DNA from 2 places in the Microbacterium sp. NPDC089190 genome. Region 1 is predicted to be linked to the other one. Evidence: predicted binding sites of a transcription regulator. Region 1 holds the regulator's gene; the other holds the start of a gene.
What was found. The regulator HrcA, encoded in region 1, represses chaperone genes, less so after heat shock. The targets are predictions, from matches to a motif close to TTNGCACTCGNNNNNNNCGAGTGCNAA.
Positions count from the first base shown of each region.

Region 2: a site for HrcA is predicted at 1,697-1,723, ahead of groL (chaperonin GroEL). Genes of this name have one in related genera too.

Region 1 covers NZ_JBFBHF010000003.1:405,011-409,423, reverse strand. The annotation lists gene AB0230_RS11895 (16S rRNA (uracil(1498)-N(3))-methyltransferase) at 79-813, opposite strand; gene dnaJ (molecular chaperone DnaJ) at 816-1,940, opposite strand; gene hrcA (heat-inducible transcriptional repressor HrcA) at 2,003-3,043, opposite strand; gene hemW (radical SAM family heme chaperone HemW) at 3,309-4,413, opposite strand, start outside.
Region 2 covers NZ_JBFBHF010000002.1:226,218-230,630, forward strand. The annotation lists gene groL (chaperonin GroEL) at 39-1,658, opposite strand; gene AB0230_RS06885 (cold-shock protein) at 1,831-2,031, opposite strand; gene AB0230_RS06890 (LytR C-terminal domain-containing protein) at 2,162-2,764, opposite strand; gene AB0230_RS06895 (DUF3263 domain-containing protein) at 2,800-3,054, opposite strand; gene AB0230_RS06900 (DUF2332 domain-containing protein) at 3,064-4,053, opposite strand; gene msrB (peptide-methionine (R)-S-oxide reductase MsrB) at 4,126-4,413, shown strand, end outside.

The sequences.
Region 1 (4,413 bases):
CACCGCTCGGGGCGGAGAATCGACGCCCCGATCTGCCGTATCCGCGCCGGATGCGAGAAGCGCCCGGCACGGCCAGGCTCACCAGCGCCCGTGCGCCGCCGACAGCACCGAGATGGCCGCGGCCCCCGCGGTGGAGGTACGCAGCACGGTGTCGCCCAGCCGCACGAGGCGGGCGCCGGCGTCTTCGAGCGCCGACAGCTCCTCCGGGGCGATCCCGCCCTCCGGGCCCACCACGAGCACCACGTCGCGACCGTCCGATTCCTCCGCGGCCACCTCGGTGAGGCGGACGGATGCCGTCGGCTCGAGCACGAGGACGACAGAGGCACCGGCACGGGCGACGAGGTCGGCCGTCCGGGCCACGCCCTCGACCTCGGGCACCCACGCGCGGTGCGCCTGCTTCGCAGCCTCGCGGACGATCGTCCGCCAGCGCGCGAGCCCCTTGTCGGCCTTGGCATCCCAGCGCGAGACGCTGCGCGCCGCCTGCCACGGGACGATCTCATCGACGCCGAGCTCAGTCGCCGCCTGGACGGCCAGCTCGTCGCGGTCGCCTTTCGCCAATGCCTGCACGAGCACGAACCGCGGGACGGGCGCTGCGACCTCCTCGCGGCCCGTGACGCGCACGTCGACCTGCTTGGGGCCGAGAGCGGTCACGACTCCCGAGAGCCACACGCCGCGTCCGTCGCCGAGCGTGACCGCCTCGTCGACCCGCACGCGCCGCACGCTCGCGGCGTGATGCGCCTCCGACCCGGTGAGGGTCACGGCATCCCCCGGCTGTGCGTCGGTGGCGTCGTCGGTGACGAAGTGCAGCGCCATGCTCAGTGGCGGAAGCGATCGCGGAATTTGCTGAACATGCCCTGCTGGTGCTCGGCCAGGCGGGGCGCCGGAGCCTTGGTGCGCTTGGCGAACTCCTCGATGAGAGCCCGCTCCTTGTGGTCGAGGCGCGTGGGGGTCACCACGTGCACACCGACCTTCAGGTCGCCGCGCTGGCTGCCCCGCAGGGGCGTGATGCCGCGGCCCTTGATCGTCAGCACGTCGCCCGACTGCACGCCCGGGCGCACCTCGAGGTCGACGGAGCCGTCGAGCGACTCGATCGTCGTGGTGGCGCCGAGGATGGCGTCGGGCATCGACACCTCGAGGGTGGCGACGAGGTCGTCACCCTCGCGACTGAATGCGTCGTGCGCCTCCACGGTGATCTCCAGGTACAGGTCGCCGTTGGGGCCTCCGGCCGGGCCCACCTCGCCCGAGCCGGGGAGCTGCAGGCGCAGGCCCGACTCGACGCCCGCGGGGATGTCGACCGACACCGTGCGGCGCGCGCGCACCCGGCCCTGACCCTGGCAGGTGCCGCAGGGGTAGGGGATGGTCGTGCCGTGACCGTGGCACACGGTGCAGGGCTGGCTGGTGACGACGTTGCCGAGGAGGCTCCGCACGGTGCGCTGCACGTGACCGGAACCGTGGCAGATGTCGCAGGTGACCTCGCTGGTACCGGGCTGCGTGCACGCTCCCTGGCACGTCTCGCAGAGGACCGCCGTGTCGACCTCGAGGTCGCGGTGCGTACCGAAGACGACGTCGCCGAGCTGCAGCGTGACGCGCACGAGGGCGTCCTGGCCGCGCTCCCGGCGTGACCGCGGTCGCGGGCCGCGGCCTCCGCCGCCGCCCTGCGCGCCGCCGAAGAACGTCTCGAAGATGTCGCTGAAACCGCCGAACCCGGCCGCTCCCCCGCCCCCGAACGGGCTCTGGTCGCCGCCCATGTCGTAGCGGCGGCGCTGCTCGGGATCGCTCAGCACGTCGTAGGCGTGTGTCACGAGTTTGAACTTCTCGGACGCGTCCTCGCCGGGATTCACATCGGGGTGCAGCTGGCGCGCGAGACGCCGGTAGGCCTTCTTGATGTCTTCCGGGCTGGCGTCGCGTTCGACGCCCAGGACCTCGTAGTGGTCAGCCACAATCGCCTTCCTGCCCGCTCGCGCGGGGTCGTTCTCGTGGGGAGTGCTCGCGGCGCGAGACGTCAGCGCGAGCTGTCGTCGTCTTCGAGCATCCGGGTCAGATAGTGCGCGACGGCGCGGACCGCCGCGAGGTTGGAGGAGTAGTCCATGCGGGTCGGCCCGAGCAGACCCACGCGGGCCCCGCCGGTGGAGCCGTCGTACCGGCTCGCGAGCACGGAGGCCTCGACGAGGCCGAAAGGCTCGTTCTCGCGCCCGATACTCGCCGACAGTCCCTTCTCGTCGGCGACCATCTCGCTCATCAGGCGCAGCAGGGTCACCTGCTCCTCGATCGCTTCGAGGAGCGGGTAGATACTGCCGCGGAAGTCCTGCTCGCGCTTGGCGAGGGTCGCGGCGCCGGCCATGACGAGACGGTCCTGACGGAAGGCCTCGAGCTCCTCCCCGACCACGCGCAGGACCGCGTCGGCGATCGCGTCGAGCACGACCCCGGGGCGCGGGCCGGCAGTGAGGGCCTCGGAGACGCGCTGGGAGCTCTCGGCGACGCTGTGTCCGACGAGCACCGCGCCCACGCGCGCGCGCAGCAGGGCGATGTCGCTCTCGCCGGGCTCGGCGGGCACGAGCGCGATGCGCTGCGACACCCGACCGGTGTCAGTGACCAGGATGACGAGAACCCGGGGCCCGCCGAGGGCGACGAGTTCGACGTGCGTGACGTTGGCGCGAGCGAACGAGGGGTACTGCACGATCGCGACCTGGCCGGTCAGCTGCGTCAGCGCCCGTACCGTGCGTGCGAGGAGGTCGTCGAGGTCGCCCGCCTCATCGAGGAAGGAGGTGATGGCGCTGCGCTGGGCGCTCGACAGCGGGCGGAGCTCGGCGAGGTGGTCGACGAAGACGCGGTAGCCCTTGTCGGTCGGGACGCGTCCCGACGACGTGTGCGGCGCGACGATGAGGTCTTCGTCCTCGAGGAGGGCCATGTCGTTGCGGATGGTCGCCGCCGACACTCCGAAGGCATGGCGGTCGACGATGGCCTTGCTGCCGACGGGCTCGCGCGTGTCGACGTAGTCCTGGACGATCGCGCGCAAGACCTGGAGGCCGCGTTCCGACACCATGGCTGCTCCTCCCGTTTGGCACTCGACTCGACTGAGTGCCAATTCTACGACGATCGCCCCGCCCGTGCGTCGAGCGGCTCGCGGAGGTCGGCGGCGTCGCTGTCAGGCGGCGCGGCGTGCGTGTGAACGCCGCTCCGAGCGGCGAACCCCCGGACAGGGCGTTTACGCCTCGCCGGGCGTTTGCACGAAGCACCGACGCGCCAACGGGCCGCGGGCATCGTCACGCCCGACGATTCAGCCCGTGGGCAGCAGAGGCGTCCCCGGGTCAGGCCGTCAGCGCGCGCACCACGGCATCCGCCAGCAGGCGTCCGCGACGGGTCAGCACGATGCGCCCGCGCACGGCATCCGGGCCCTCGATGAGCCCGTCGGCGATGAGGGATGCCACGGCCTTGCGCCCCTCGCCGAGGATCTCCGGCACCGGGAGCCCTTCGCGGATGCGGCTGCGCAGGAGCACCGATTCGAGCCGACGCGCCGTCTCGTCGGGACGCTCTCGCGCCGCGGCGGGCGATTCGGCGGCGGCGAGCCGCTGGGCGTACGCGGCGGGATGCTTCACGTTCCACCAGCGCAGCCCCGCGACATGGCTGTGCGCGCCCGGACCGAAGCCCCACCAGTCGGTGCCGCGCCAGTACGCGAGGTTGTGGCGCGAACGGTGCGCGACGCCCCGCGACCAGTTCGACACCTCGTACCAGTCGTAGCCCGCGGCGGCGAGCAGATCGTCGGCGAGCTCGTACATGTCGGCCTGCAGGTCGTCGTCCGGCGTCGCGACGGCGCCGGAGCGGATCTGCCGCGCGAGCTTCGTCCCGTCCTCGACGATGAGCGCGTACGCCGACACGTGGTCGGGTTCGAGAGCGGTCGCCGCCTCGAGCGAGGCGCGCCAGTCGTCGAGCGACTCCCCCGGCGCGCCGTAGATCAGGTCGACGGAGACGTCGAGACCCGCGCGGCGCGCGGCCGCGACCGCGGTGGCGACGTTCAGCGGATCGTGGGTGCGGTCGAGCGCCGCGAGCACGTGGGGCCGGGCCGACTGCATGCCGATCGACAGGCGCGTCACCCCGGCGGCGGCGAGGGTGTCGGCGACCGCGTCGTCCACGGTGTCGGGGTTCGCCTCCACGGTCACCTCGGCGCCCGGCGCGATGCCGAACTCGTCGCGGACCGCGTCGAGCATGCGGGCGAGGTCGCCCGGCGGCAGCAGCGTCGGCGTCCCTCCCCCGAAGAACACCGTGGATGCTGCGCGCCGACCGCCCGCGGCATCCATCACTGCGCCCGCCAGGCGCACCTCGGTGGCCAGGGTGTCGGCGAAGTCGTCCTGCCGCGCTCCGCGGAGCTCGCTCGCCGTGTAGGTGTTGAAGTCGCAGTAGCCGCAGCGCACGCGG
Region 2 (4,413 bases), on a different contig from region 1:
TCCCGGAGGAGGGGGCGTTCTCGGGCGTCAGGCGTGGATCAGAAGTCCATGCCACCCGTCGGGTCGCCCGCGGGAGCGGCGACCTTCTCGGGCTTGTCGGCGACGACGGCCTCGGTCGTGAGGAACAGACCGGCGATCGACGCGGCGTTCTGCAGAGCAGAGCGGGTCACCTTGGCGGGGTCGATGATGCCCTGTGCGAACAGGTCACCGTACTCGCCGGTCGCGGCGTTGAGGCCGTGGCCCACGGGGAGCTCCGACACCTTGTTCGCGACGACACCGGGCTCGAGACCGGCGTTCAGCGCGATCTGCTTGAGCGGAGCCTCGATGGCGACCTTGACGATGTTCGCACCGGTCGCCTCGTCGCCCGAGAGCTGGAGGTTCGCGAGAGCGTTCTTGCCGGCCTGGATGAGCGCGACGCCACCACCGGCGACGACACCCTCTTCCACGGCGGCCTTGGCGTTGCGCACGGCGTCTTCGATGCGGTGCTTGCGCTCCTTGAGCTCGACCTCGGTCGCGGCTCCGGCCTTGATGACGGCGACGCCACCGGCGAGCTTCGCGAGGCGCTCCTGGAGCTTCTCGCGGTCGTAGTCGCTGTCGGTGTTCTCGATCTCGCGGCGGATCTGGGTCACGCGACCCTCGATCAGCTCCGACTCACCGGCACCCTCGACGATCGTGGTCTCGTCCTTGGTGATGATGACCTTGCGAGCACGGCCGAGCAGGTCGACGGTCGCGTTCTCGAGCTTGAGGCCCACCTCTTCGGTGATGACCTGGCCGCCGGTGAGGATCGCGATGTCCTGCAGCTGAGCCTTGCGGCGGTCGCCGAAGCCGGGAGCCTTGACGGCGACCGACTTGAAGATGCCGCGGATCTTGTTCAGCACCAGGGTCGCGAGCGCTTCGCCCTCGACGTCCTCGGCGATGATGAGGAGCTCCTTGCCCTCCTGGATCACCTTGTCGACGATCGGCAGAAGGTCCTTGATGTTGGAGATCTTCTGGTTGGCGATCAGGATGTACGGGTCTTCGAAGACCGCTTCCTGACGCTCGGGGTCGGTGACGAAGTAGGGGTTGATGTAACCCTTGTCGAAGCGCATGCCCTCGGTGAGCTCGAGCTCGGTGCCGAAGGTGTTGCTCTCCTCGACGGTGACGACGCCTTCCTTGCCCACCTTGTCGATGGCCTCGGCGATGAGCTCGCCGATCGCGGGGTCGGCGGCGGAGATCGACGCGGTGGCGGCGATCTGCTCCTTGGACTCGACCTCCTTGGCGGAGGAGAGCAGCTCGTCAGTGACGGCCTTGACGGCCTTCTCGATGCCCTTCTTGAGCGAGATGGGGTCGGCGCCGGCCGCGACGTTGCGCAGGCCCTCGCGCACGAGCGCCTGGGCGAGAACGGTGGCGGTGGTGGTGCCGTCACCCGCGACGTCGTCGGTCTTCTTGGCGACCTCCTTGACCAGCTCGGCGCCGATCTTCTCGTACGGGTCGTCGAGCTCGATCTCCTTGGCGATCGAGACACCGTCGTTCGTGATCGTGGGGGCGCCCCACTTCTTCTCGAGCACGACGTTGCGACCGCGGGGGCCCAGGGTCACCTTGACGGCGTCGGCCAGCGTGTTGAGGCCGCGCTCGAGACCGCGACGGGCCTCTTCGTCGAAAGCGATGATCTTTGCCATAAGTGTGTCGTCCCTCCCGGACGGGTGACTTCCAGATTTTGGCACTCGACAAAAGCGAGTGCTAACTCATTCTGGCACTCGCCCCTGGGGAGTGCAAGCCGCGAGGCCGTCCGTGAGACGACGAACGCCGTGGCATCCCGGTGAGGGATGCCACGGCGTTCGAGCCAGCGGATCAGGCCAGTCGCACGGACTCCGCCTGCGGGCCCTTCTGACCGGTGCCGACGGTGAATTCGACCGCCTGACCTTCCTCGAGGACGCGGAAGCCCGACATCTCGATGCTCGAGTAGTGGACGAACACGTCCTGCCCATCGGACACGGTGATGAACCCGTAGCCCTTCTCGGCGTTGAACCATTTGACGGTGCCCTGCGTCATGCGAATCTCCTGTTGCTGGATGACTCGGTCATCGTAAGCACGCCGGATGCCGCCGAACCGGCCCCTCCGGGGATTGTTGACGCGCGTGCCCCCAACTTGTTACGCCGCGGAAACACGCGGCGCGAGAGGGTCACTGCGCGGTGGCGGAGGGGGTCGCGCCGGCGGCGCGGTCGAGGCCGATCACCACGACGAGTCGCTTGACGGCGCTCTCGTCGTCGGGGGTGTTCGGGTCGTCGGTCGGCTGCAGGAAGTCGCTCTGCGCGACCTCGGCGCCGCCGATGGTCTGCGCGAGGCCCCGCGCCGCCGCCTCGTCGCCGTCGCGCAGGTAGTAGATCGTGGTCTGAGCGAAATCGGTGGAGTCGGAGTCCCCCGTCTCGACGGTGTCACCGGCCCACCCCGCCGCCACGATCTGATCGCGCACCGTCGCGGCGAGGCCGTCCTGGCCCGTGCCGTTCAGCACCACCACGGAGTACGAGGTGTCGACGACGACGGCCTCGGTCGGTTCTGCCGACACGGTCGGAACGGGTGCGTCATCGGCGCCGAGGCTGATGCGGCCCGAGGCCACGAGGGACCCGAAGATGCCCACGATGATGAGCACGAGCGTGGCGATGGCCGCCCACAGGAACACGATCCATCCGCGCGTGCGCGGTCGCTCGGCCCGGTGCGCCCCGACCCGGCCGGTGGAATCGGGCAGGTCGTCGAAGCGATCCCGAGGGAAGGTCGATCTGGCCATTGGACGATGCTATCGGTCGACGCCTGAGCACCCCGTCAGCGGGCCGCCGTCCGACCCAGCCGGGCGCGCTGCTGCGCCACTGCGTCGTCGCGTCGCCGCCGCAGACGGCGAACGAGCATCGGGTCGTGCGCGAGGGCGTCGGGGGTGTCGATCAACCGCCCCAGCAGCTGGTAGTAGCGCGCCGGCGTGAGGTCGAACTCCGCCCGGATCGCCTCCTCCTTCGCACCCGCGTGGCGCCGCCATTCACCCTCGAAGGCGAGGAAGGAGAGGTCGCGGTCCGAAAGATGCACGGCGCCACGCTACTGCGCCGACGACGCCCCTCCCGGATGCCACGCCACCCACGCGCCGAGTGGATCCACTTCGGCCAGCACCTCCCCGTCCAGCGCCAGGGCGAAGCCGCCCCGTTTCACGCCCGGTGCTGCCGTCCATCCGTCGTGGAGGCCGGGGGCGTCGAGCGTCACCCAGCGTCCCGCGGTGCGGGCGGCGTCGATGACCGCCCCGCGCCGAGCGCGCGGCACGTGCGCGAGCACGCCCGGCGTCGTGACCACGAGCGTGGCGTCGGCGGGGGCCTGCGCGGCGAGCGCGGGCAGGGCGTCCGCGCCGTCGCCGGAGACCAGGAGCGGCGGATCGACGGCGGCGATGTCGAGAGCGGCGACGATGCGCTCACGTCGCCCCTCCTCCCCCGGCCACACGAGCCCCTCGAGCCACGCCCGGTCATCCGCGTCGCGGGCGTCGAGCGGGTTGAGGTCGATCCCGGCGCGCCAGACGATCTCGGGCATTCGAAGGACGGGGTCGCCGGTCAGGTCGCTGTGCAACTCGACCGTCGAGGGGCCGTCGACCGGGTCGAGGGCGATGAGCTCGTCGCCTCGGCGGTAGCGGTACGAGTACCGGTCGGGGTACAGGCACAACCCGGCGCTCGCGCCGACCTCGAGCAGCGCGATCGGACCGTCGATGCGGGCGAGCGCCGGCAGCAGAGCGGCGCACCGGAGCGGCTCGTTGGTCTGCACGCTGCGCACCCGGCACTGCGCGGCGATCTCATCGGCGTGTGCGACGACCCACGGGGCCCACGCGTCGACGTCGTCCATCGGCGCCCCGCGCACGCGCATCACCGCGAAGACGAGCGGGGGTTGACGGCGGGTCTCGGGAATCGGCGCGAGCGCGGCAGCGACCGTCGGATCCTTCGCCACGCGATGCGCCCAGGCCTCGTAGACCGCGGATCGGCCGGGCGCCTCATCGCGGGCGAACCGTCCATAGCGTTCGACGACGGCATCCACGGCATCCTGATCCACTCACGAATCATCGCAGCACGACCCGGTCGGCGCCGGGCACGAGACAATGGGAGCAGACGAAGGAGAGAACACATGACCTACGCCGTCGACAAGTCCGACGACCAGTGGCGCGCCGAGCTCAGCCCCGAGCAGTACGCGGTGCTGCGCCAGGCGGGAACCGAGCGCGCCTGGACCGGTGAGCTGCTCGACGAGAGCCGCGCCGGCCTCTACACCTGCGCCGCGTGCGGCAACGAGCTGTTCCAGAGCGGCACCAAGTTCGACTCGCACTGCGGATGGCCCAGCTTCTACGAGTCGGTTCGACCCGAAGCGGTCGAGCTGATCGACGACAACAGCCACGGGATGCAGCGCACCGAGGTGCGG